Rubinisphaera italica: one gene and its partner. The protein of the gene in region 2 binds, or shares a complex with, the protein of the main gene of each other region. Links are inferred from orthologs where the notes say so. Each region holds a gene or a part of one and is shown on either strand. Other genes may lie near its edges.

Region 1 (6,288 bases), on a different replicon or contig from region 2:
TGGATGGGTATCTGCTGGATCGAGGATTTCAAGTTTTTCTGACAGCCTATCCTGAAGCTCAATCGATACTCGATTACGAAGAGCTGGATCTGAAATCATTTGATCCCGGAGCATTGATTCGTGTGAACGGGACTTTTCAGAAACTTTCTGATCCATGGAAGAGACCGCTCGATCTGATGACAACAGCATTTGCCCGCGTTGGGACGATCTCGGACAAGCTCTTGATCAGTAAATTAAGAGCTCTTTCTACAAAAGGATCTGTTGAAGACCTGTTTGAGCGAACTGATATTAGCACTTCTGAAGAATTGAAACGACTCGGCTTCTCAGACCGAATGATCAACCATTTTTTTCGACCTTTTCTTGGTGGTGTGTTTCTCGATTCTCAATTAGAAACATCTGCTCGAATGCTGTATTTCGTGTTTCGAATGTTCAGCCAGGGGCAAGCCACTTTGCCAGCACGAGGTATGCAGAGAATACCGGAGCAAATTGGCCGTCATCTGCCTGAAGACTCGATTCAGCTCGGCACAACGGTCGATCGAATTGAGGGCAAGAATGTCGTTCTTGCTGATGGGAAACGTATTTCTAGTCGATGCGTTGTGGTGGCTACGGAGCAGCCTGCGGCGGAAGCTTTTCTGCCGGAACTTCAATCGAAGCGGAAGCCCCGCTCGGTCACCTGCCTTTATTTTTCTGCAGAAAAACCTCCCGTTCAGGAACCGATTCTGGTGCTCTATGGTGAGAAATCGGGATTGATTAATAATCTGTGTGTGCCGAGTCAGGTCTCTGCTGAATATGCTCCTGCAGGTCAGTCCTTAATTTCTGTAACGGTTCTTGATGCTCCAGAAAATAACAATGAGTTACTCAGAGATGTGCAGATCAAGCTGGCAGAATGGTTTGGGAGCGTGGTTGTGCATTGGAAGCATTTGCGCACTTATCGGATTCCTTATGCGCTTCCGAATTTCACTGCACCCGCATTCAATCCTCCACAGCAACCTGTGAAGCTGCGCGATGATATTCTGGTGAGTGGGGACTATCGGGTGAATGGATCGATCAATGGAGCGATGCAGTCCGGAAGAATGACCGCAGAACATATTCTCCATGAGATATTATAAGACGAATGTCGCCTACTCAGTCTCATCATCATGAGAATACGGACGCATGGCTCATCGGATTTAAGCCGCCTTGTTCTCAGGCGATGTATTAATCTCGCCGTTCTCTCCGACATCCTCGAAGCGGACTGTCAATTTTTTCGAGATGCCGGCTTCTTCCATCGTGACACCGAAGATGCGGTCGGAGGCGGTCATAGTGCGTTTGCGGTGGGTGATGACGATGAACTGGGTTTTGTCTTTGAACTGTTTGATGACGTTGGCGAAGCGGTCGATGTTCGCTTCGTCGAGAGCGGCATCGCATTCGTCGAGAATACAGAACGGGCTCGGGCGGCTCTTGAAAATTGCGAGCAGCAAGCCGACGGCTGTCATCGTTTTTTCTCCACCAGAGAGCAGGCTGATACTGCGGAGTTCTTTGCCGGGAGGACGCGCGACAATTTCGATGCCGCATTCGAGCGGATCGGAATCGTCTTCCATAATTACATCCCCTTCGCCACCGCCGAAAAGTTGCCGGAACAGTTCCTGGAACTGAGAGCGGATGGCGGTAAAGGATTCGACAAACATCCGTCGACTCTCGTTATTGATTTTGCGAATGATGTCCTGCAACGTCGCCTGGGCGTGTTTCAAATCCTGCAATTGAGTATTGAGGTGACGGAATCGGTTTTCAAGTTCATCGAGCCCCTGTAAAGATTCAGGATCAACCGCACCGAGGGCTTTGATTTTCTTGCGAAGTCGTGACACTTCCCGGTCGATGTCGTCGCGAACATCCTCGAAGTTTTCCTCAGCCGATTGCCAGGCCCAGACAGGAGCCTGTGCCAATACAGCGGCGAGATCAGATTCGTCTTCGATGATTTCTTCGGTTTCCGTTTGATCCGTAGATTCCCCTTCTTCAGCAGAGACTTCGCTCAGGACTTCTTCCACTTCGGAATCGGTATCGTTCTGATCGTCTTCGCTGACAGTTTTATGGGTGATCAACTCAAGTGCCTGAATTTCTTCTCCCCGTCGGAAGGCTTCGTAAGGTTCGTAGGAAGAGACGCCCGCATTAATTAATTCGGGAATGGAGACCTGGTATTCTTCGCCGAGTTTTTCGAGCAGGCCGTCAAGTTCGGTGTCGATATCGCGGCGTTCGATGCGCAGGTCCTGAACGACCTCTTCCTGAGCGCGTCGTTTATCAGTGATTTGACGTGCCTGTTCGTTACTGCGATCTCGCTTGACCTGAATTTCTGATCGTGAACGTCGAGATCGTTGAGCGTCGATCTGTAGTTGTTCGCCGATCAGGAATAGCTCCGCCAGTTTGGATTGAGCGTTCAGGATTTGCAATTCGAGTCGGCTGCGTTTCTGTAAGGCGGCATCCTGACGCGACATTGCTTCGCTGTATTGAGCCTCTCGCAGTTCGCGATCTTTTTGCAGACGATTGAAAACGAGTTCGACCGAACTGAGTCGTTCTTGGATTTTTGTCAGTTCCACTTTCACCTGATCGTGCTGATGATTGATCTGGCGTTCCTGATCGCGCAGGTTAGTTACCTGCTCGACCAGATGTTCGCCATTCTGATTCAACTCGGCTATTTGCTCGGCGAGTTGAGTCAGTTCCTGCTGCTGGGATTCGCGTTCTGCAATGACGGATGTGAACTGTTTATCGAGCGATTCGAGATCGCTATCAATGCGGGATTGATCTTTGAGAACGCTCTCCAGTTCACTTTTTCGAGTGACCAGTTGCTGTTTCAGTTCAGAGAGTTCAGCCGTTTGTGACTCCATCCATTCCTGCGCATTCGCCAATTCTTCGCCGAGACGTTTTAACAGGGCGTCGAATTCATCCGTCTTTTCATCCAGTCGATTGATGTGACGAGAGAGAGCGGTTAATTCCTGTCGAATCCGCAGGATTTCCGAACGCCGTGAAACGACAGAACCTTCCGCCTGAATGGTTCCGGTTTGAATCACTCCATCATGACCGAACAGGTCACCCTGTTCGGTTAAAAACTGAGTTCCATGCGGGGCCTGCACAGCAAAACGTCGAGCAGAATTGAGTGAATCGACAATCCAGGTATTTCGTAACAGTCGTTCGACGAGTGGTCGATACAGATCTTCGCAACGAACTAGCGTATCGGCTCGTGCAATGACATCGGACGATTGCTGCAGCGTTTGCAGGAATTCTTCATCGACATGCTGGGTAGAATAAGGTTGCGATTTCCCTTGAGGTAATTCTACAAAACTGATGCGACCTTCAAATTGTGTGCTTTGACGATCCAGGTATTCGAGAACTGGAGCGAGTTGATCAACAACGACCATCTGCGAACTGCCATTGAGGGCGATTTCAATCAGAGGAGCATGTTCGAGATCGCATTCGAAGAAGTCGACCAGGATTCCGAGCACATGTTTCCAGGGCGTAAGCGGGCTCTTGCGAGCGCGTTGCAGGATTTCCTGGACGCCGATGCTCAACCCGAGTTGACGCTGTTCCATATCTTCGAGTAACCCGAGTCGCGCTTCCCAGGCGGAACGCTGTTCACGGTCGACGGCTTGCCGAGTGACGATGGCCGAAAGTTGTTCTTCGAGGCTGCGACGACGTTTGAGGATTTCATCAATGCGGCGTTTGTGCTCGCTATGCTTCGCGACGGCTTCGCCGTAAACGCGTTCCGCTTCGGAAACGGCTGACTGACGCTGCTCGATTTCCGTCTGCAGGTCAACGCGTTCCTGTTGCAGTCGTTTTTGAGCAGTCAGAATGGTTTCCTGACGACTCGTCAAATGTTTCAACTGACTTTCAGCCGTCGCCTGTTCCCGCTGACGTTCACCCATCAGTCGACGTTGCTCGTGCTGTTGTTGCCGAGCTTCTTCAATGGCTTGAGAAAGCTCTTGCAATGAAGCGGTACACGATTCCTGCTCAGCTTGCTTTTTCGCGACCGCTTGCCGAGCTTCTTCGCAAAGTTCGTTCTCTGTGCGAATCTCGTCGTCAATATCGTGAACACGTCGCTTCAATTCGGAGCGTTGTTTGCGCAGCAGTTCCGCTTCGCCAGCAACTTCGCGGGCGCGTTCGTATTGATGCCGCAGGGAGGTCTGCAGACTGGATCGCTGCTGCATCAAGGTCGAGAGTTTCGATTCCGTTTCCTGCAGATCCTCGTCAGCTTGTCGATAGCGGTTACGTAACTGTTCGCGCTCGGCTTCAATGCCCGATTGTCGTTCCTGGGATTCTGCGAGTTCCTGACCAGCGACTTCGGCTCGTCCAACGACTTCCTGTTTTCTGGCAGAAAGGATGCGAAGATCGTCGGCGATAATGCCAAGATGTAGAGCATCGTACTGTCTACTGAACTCGCGATATTTGGCGGCTTTGCCGGCTCGACTGCGACAGGCGTTGAGCTGAGTTTCGACTTCATCGACGATGTCTGTCAGACGCAATAAATTCTGGGAGACTCGTTCGAGTTTTCGTTCGGCATCGACACGGCGAGATTTGAAGCGGCTGATTCCGGCGGCTTCATCGAACAGTAAACGTCTGGTGGAGGGATTTCCCTGCAGAACCTGACCAACGCGTCCCTGCTCAATAATACTGTAAGCAGAGGTGGCTGCTCCGGTCCCAGCGAATAGATCGCGGATGTCTTTGAGGCGGGAGGTGTCGCCATTGATGAGATATTCCGAATCGCCCCCCTGATAAAGTCGACGCGTGATTCGAACTTCATCGTAGGGAGCCGCGAGAATGTTCTGTGTGTTGTCGAAGGTGAGCGTCGCTTCGGCAAATCCGCTGGCTTTGCGGGAGCGGGAGCCGTTGAAGATGACGTCAGCCATGTTCTTGCCACGAAGACTCTTAGGGCTTTGATCCCCGAGCAGCCACTTCATCGCATCCACAACGTTACTTTTTCCCGATCCATTCGGCCCAACAACGCACGTAATCCCCGGCGCGAACGCAAATGTTGTGCGGTCGGCGAAGCTCTTGAAGCCGAAGACTTCCAGGGATTTCAACATGACGGATTTCTGACAATAAAATCAGTTCGGCGGGGACCGAACAGAAACGGAGTCAGCCCTCGAGACCACACTTGCGGTTTTGAGGGCTGGACGACGATGCCTGTTGTAGACAGGCCTGCGGTTTTTATTCTTCCTCCTGCTCGGGATAAACCAGTTCCCCGTGCGTTTTTTGTTTCATGAACGTTTTCAGACGTTTAATCGGGTTGGATCCTCGTTCGACCGGTTCAGGTTCTTTCGAACTTTCTGCGGATTTCATTTCCTGCTCGCCGTCTGCATCCGGTTCAATTTCGGTCGCAGTCGGATCTTCGATGATTTCTTCTTCCAGGATTTCTGTCGAGAGAATCGGCTTGGTGGCTTCCTCCTCGTTTTCTTCACTGATTTTGGTGTAAGGGTTCGGCGTCATGTTAGAACGACCAACTTTGGTTTTCTTACCATTACTATTGGCTTGATGAGGTGTATTCCCATCGGGTTTGTCTGGTCGCTGATAATACCGACCGGCTTCTGGCAACATATCGATTCCAATTGGACCTGGCAGATTCAACTGGCGTTCGGCCTGAACGAGCATCTGGGCAATATCGGGATAACTGGCTCCCATTTCGGCAGCAGCGCGAATGACATCGGCGATATTCGTCGAGACAACCTTTCGCTGATCGGGTTCACCAATGCGATACTTGCTGATGACCACCTCGTTGGAGCCGGGAGCACTATTGACCATGATATGTGGTCCCGCTGTCAACGCGAGTGGAGTGTGGAATTGCAGTTTGTCGCCAAAGAGAACGATTTCGGCTTTCTGCCGATGTGTCAGATGAATCATCGGCTCGCCACCAATTTTCAACTCGTGGAGTTTACATTGGTCATTGAGTAGTTCACCGCGTGCAAATGGTTCGTTCTCATCAATCGTGGTCATCCCGCGGAATGCCCCATAACGAGTTTCCAGAAGAGGTTCGTCCATGAGCTGACGTAAGTAGGCGAATGTCTCTCCTTCTTCAACGACGGTCATTGCGGTTAGAGCAAACACGCGGAATGCGGGAACATCCCGAGCCGCAATATACAGTGTTTCGAGCCCGGCAGGTTCGCCGAGATAGGACAACGCAACGGCGGAATGAAAACGGCATTCAAAATAGTCAGCCGTCAGGCCATTTTTGAGCATGGGAATCGCATCAGGGCCAATCGCTTCGAGCTGCAAAGCGGCTTGTTCCGCTTTTTCTGGAATCAACAACTCTTTTTCAAGTCGCTC
Region 2 (4,659 bases):
AGCGTCTCCGGCTGAAAACGGGAACCATGACATTCGGGGCAGGGAAGTGTCAGATTCGCCAGAAACTGCATGTCCATTTCAATGAAACCAAGACCTTCGCAATGTGAACAGCGCCCCCCACGGCTCGAATTGAAACTGAATCGCGAAGGGGTATAACCGCGTGCTTGTGCATCAACTGTTTCAGCAAACAGTTTGCGAATGTCATCAAAAACCTTGAGATATGTCGCTGGCGTGCTGCGTGATGATTTCGTCAACTGCGTTTCATTCATCAGCACACATTCGTCAATCGAGTCTGCTCCCGTAATACTCGCGACTTTTCCAGCAGGTCGGAAGGGATCGTTCTCGAATGTGACGGCTTCTTTCTGTTCGCCTCGATCTGCAATTTGCAGAGACAATGCAGGGTAAAGCGTTTCGCAGATCAGAGTAGATTTTCCGCTACCACAAACTCCGGTCACGGCCGTCAGTCGCTTGAGCGGAAATTGAACGTCCATTCCTTTGAGATTGTGACAATGAATATCAGTCAACTGCAGGAGATCTGGTTGATCATTGCTGAAATCGGAATTGTTCGAATCCTCTTTCTCCTGAAATTCTTTCTTGATTTGCTGCAGGTAAGGCTCGACTGTTCCCTGATAAGTTATCGTGCCCCCTTCTTTCCCAGCGGCTGGTCCCAGTTCAATCACACTATCTGCTTTGGCAAGAATATCGCTGTGATGTTCAATCGTCAGGACTGTATTGCCATGCTCAACTAACTGACGGAGAAACTTGACAACGGGAAGCCGATCAGCTGGATGCAGTCCGTTAGTTGGTTCATCAAACAGATAAAGAGTGTTCACGAAATCGTTATTCAACGCTGACATCAGCACAACCCGCTGAAATTCTCCTTGCGATAATGTGCGAATCAATCTATTGAGTTGTAGTGAGCCTAAACCGAGTTCGAGCAGGAGAGCAATCCTCTTCTGCAGAACAGTTCGCAGTGACTGAGAGATTGAAGAACTCAGGGAACCAATTCGATTTAAATTCTCGTTGAGCTCCTGCAACGTGAAATTTTGAATTTCTGCATAAGTCAAAGGACTGTTTGACGTTGAATCAGCTGGGAGAAATCTGGCCAGTCGAGCCACTTCTCTTAATCCTGATCCCTCGCACCCCTCGCACAAATGTGTCGATTTATTTGTCACCTGGATTCCACGTCCAGAACATTCAGCACATGCACCTATGGGAGAAGTCGGCCGAAACAATTGAGGTTCGAGTTCCGGATAAATCGTGCCACACTGGGGACATTCCGGCTCGCTGGAAAAGAAATATCCTTGCCATTCGCGATCACGTTCATCGGAAATCGGGATGCGATACTGAATTCCTGCAACTACTTCTTCTGCCAGAATTAGACAACGCCCCTGTCCGATATTGAGAGCCTGTTCCACACTCTCTGCGGTTCGAGAATTCTCGGTCTTCTCGGATTTGAGGCGATCCACAATCACCAGGAAACTGGCCGTTTTTTTGCTTTTCGAGGTTGTCCCGGAAAAGTCCAGAAAGCGATGGAACCCTTCATTCTCCCAGAAGGTTTTTTCCTCCTGAATAGCAGCTTCGAGCTGATCGACTTTTTTCGCCTGTACGCGCACGGGAATACAAACCTGAAATCGTATGCCTTCCGAAAACTGTGAAATCTGTTGCAGGACGTCGGCCAAATATTGGGGACGAACACCAAGCCGACATTGAGGGCATTGCAATTCGCCTGAGTCGATCAGCAGTCGTATGATCAACTCATCGAGCTCTGCAGTTTGTGAAAGTGTCGTATTGCCGAACCGAGGTTGATTTCGCAGGCCGATCGCAATGGTCGCGGGCAGATTGTCGATGCGATCGACATCGGGACGCTCCAGCTGATCGAGCAAATTTCGAGCAGAGGTCGAGAGCGTTTCAAAGTAACGTCGCTGACTTTCCGCATGCAGCGTATCGAAAGCCAGACTGCTTTTTCCGGAACCACTCACGCCCGCCAGAGCGGTCCATTGATGCAGCGGAATTGTGACGGAAACATTCTGCAGGTTATGAACCCGAGCCCCGATGATTTCGATCGTTTTTTCAGAACTCGACTCGGACATACATGAAAATTCTTCGTAGGACAGGCGATTGGCCTGTCTATTCAAGAGGCTTATTCAGATAATTGATGGAATGGATTTCCTCCATCAATCAGCATCTTCGTTGTCCCGGTCGACATTTTCAAGCGGCGGCAGAATCCAGATGTCCGCAAAATCCTGCTCCTGCTCGGCTCGATAATGGTGGTGCCTTAAGAGTTCCAGAATCGCCAGAAACATTCCGATCGATTTACTGCGATCGTCTTCTTTAGAAAACAGATCCTGAAATCGAACCCGACCCGTCTCGCGAACCTGTTTTCCGATCTGTTCGACATAGACATGAATGGGCGTCTCGTCGAAGCGGACGGTTGCTTCTCCGTCTTTCGTTTTCTTCTTGACGATTCGCGCAAACGCCCCGACCAGGTCCCAGATTTCCAGATCTTTAATCACATCATCAGCGACGGAACGTTTCGAAGAAGGGCGTTCATCAGCCAGGCGGGGATATCGATCCTGCCAGGCAAGCGCTTGCTCCTGCAAAGCTTCAGCAGCTTCCCGCAATTGCTGATACTGCAACAGATGTTGCACCAGATTCTGGTTCGTCTCCTCAGCTTCAACTTCCTCTTCCTGCTCGACGGTTTCATCTTTAATCAACGCCAGCCGACTTTTCATCTCCAGCATAGCCGAAGCAGCGACCAGAAAATCGGCTGCGATATCAAAATCAATAATTTCGAGAACTTCCAGATATTCCAGAAACTGCTTCGTAATATCTGCCAGCGAAACCTCCAGGACATCGACTTCCTGCTTGCGTACCAGATACAACAACAGATCCACAGGACCGTTGAAGAAATCTTTCACATCAATTTGATAAGAAGTGGCTTGCATGAAGTTTTTACATGTAGGTCAGGCAGTGCATAACGAATTGGACTTAGAATTCTCAAGAACCACGGATGGACACGGATAATCACGGATAGAATGAATCTACGTTTATCCGCGTCTATCTGCGGTTCTTTTTCTCATATAAGATTGACTCTCTTCTCAAACTTGGCGTCTTGGCGGTTCAATATGGAATTTCAGCGCGCTATCCTGTAATCAGTATCGACGGAATAATCCGAGCGACGTGAATAAGTGATGCAGTTTCGCAAAGTTACCTCCTTTACCACAGGAGGAAGTGAGTAAATGACCAATGGACATTTCAATTGTGATCCCGGCTCTCAACGAAGCCGAGCGAATAGGGCGGTTGATTGATTCTTTACGTAACTTGCCAGATTTCGGAGAATTGAATTGTGAAATCATCGTTGTCGATGGCGGGAGTCAGGATGAAACTTTCGAAGCAGCCAAAAACGCAGATCTTGTTCTGAAAAGTTCTCGGGGACGTGCGATTCAGCAAAACACAGGAACAGAGCAAGCCCGCGGAGAAATTCTACTATTTCTGCATGCAGACTGTGAATTAACGGCCGGGACATTGCTCGATGCAAAGTCCCAACTTGTTAAGCCGGGGGTGATCGCAGGTTGCTTCTCGCAGAAAATCGATGCTGCTTCTTACAGATATCGAGCGATGGAATGGGGAAATCGTCAACGGGTGCGCTGGCTCGGCTGGTCTTATGGTGATCAGGGTCTGTATTTGAAACGAGACATTTTCAACAGTCTCGGCGGCTTTCCCCAAGAGCCATTTCTGGAAGATTTGATCTTCTCAAAGCGACTTAGAAAACTGGGACGAATTGCTGTCTCGCGACAAAAAATCATCGTCAGCCCCCGCCGCTGGCAAAAACAAGGGCTCTTCCGGCAAACGCTCAGAAACTGGACCATCATCACGCTTGCTCATTGCGGAGTTTCCCCGACGAGATTAGCGAAGATGTATCCGAGTGTGCGGTAATCGTAGGTCAGGCTGTGCATGACGAATATAGACGTCTCACATTCATCTTGTCAGGCACAGCCTGACCTACGGCTTTTTACGATGAAAGATTCTCCGCCACGTCCGTTCGATAGGCTGTCAGTCCGGGAATGAATCCGACTAAGGCGGCCAGACCGATCATCACGGGGATGATGGTCAGTTCCATCGGATCGAAAACGAGTGGATCGATGATGAGTCCGGTGCTGGCTTCGAGGATTGGGCTGGCGAACATGATCAGTCCATGTCCGAGCAGAATTCCAATGATTCCTCCAGCCAGACAAAGAATGATGGATTCGGTGAGGATGATTGAAAAGACTGCCATACGGTCTGCTCCGAGTGCCCGCATGATGGCGATTTCCCGTTTTCGTTCCGACATCGAATTATAGATGCTGACAAAGATGCTGACTCCCGAAACCACAATGATGATTGCGGTCAGATTGATCAGAATCAGCCGGACATTGCCAACCAGGTAAGTCATCAAACGCTGCATCGGGCGAATCGGATTGACGGCCTGAGCTTTGAATCCCTCTTTCAGGTCTGCAGAAAACTCAATGGCACGAGATTGAGCCAGTGTCGGATTCTTTGGATCTTCTTTCATCCGGACGAGAATGGCCGTCACTTCCTTCTGCAAATCTGGCGTGGCGTGATCGTGATGATGGGCGTGGTCGTGACCACTATGATCGTGACCGGCGTGAGCTTCCA

What was found.
Region 1: the proteins of Pan54_RS05095 (region 2) and smc are in contact, whole or in part, in a crystal structure (PDB 3ZGX), measured with the Bacillus subtilis proteins. The link is inferred for Rubinisphaera italica from one-to-one orthologs.

The regions. Positions count from the first base shown.
Region 1 is NZ_SJPG01000002.1:8,844-15,131, reverse strand. The notes cover bases 970-5,380. They hold smc (chromosome segregation protein SMC), read right to left. Parts: upstream 5,052-5,380; coding sequence 1,170-5,051; downstream 970-1,169. Other genes in these bases: Pan54_RS25595 (flagellar basal body P-ring protein FlgI), read right to left, coding at 5,176-5,380; Pan54_RS25605 (NAD(P)/FAD-dependent oxidoreductase), read left to right, coding at 970-1,109. Also shown: more of Pan54_RS25605, read left to right, coding at 1-969; more of Pan54_RS25595, read right to left, coding at 5,381-6,288. UniProt on the Bacillus subtilis protein: Required for chromosome condensation and partitioning.
Region 2 is NZ_SJPG01000001.1:1,325,091-1,329,749, forward strand. What follows is about bases 1,064-3,845. They hold Pan54_RS05095 (segregation and condensation protein A), read right to left. Parts: upstream 2,949-3,845; coding sequence 2,178-2,948; downstream 1,064-2,177. Other genes in these bases: Pan54_RS05090 (ATP-binding cassette domain-containing protein), read right to left, coding at 1,064-2,093; Pan54_RS05100 (TIGR04283 family arsenosugar biosynthesis glycosyltransferase), read left to right, coding at 3,250-3,845. Outside these bases: more of Pan54_RS05090, read right to left, coding at 1-1,063; more of Pan54_RS05100, read left to right, coding at 3,846-3,939; Pan54_RS05105 (ABC transporter permease), read right to left, coding at 4,016-4,659. UniProt on the Bacillus subtilis protein: Participates in chromosomal partition during cell division. May act via the formation of a condensin-like complex containing Smc and ScpB that pull DNA away from mid-cell into both cell halves.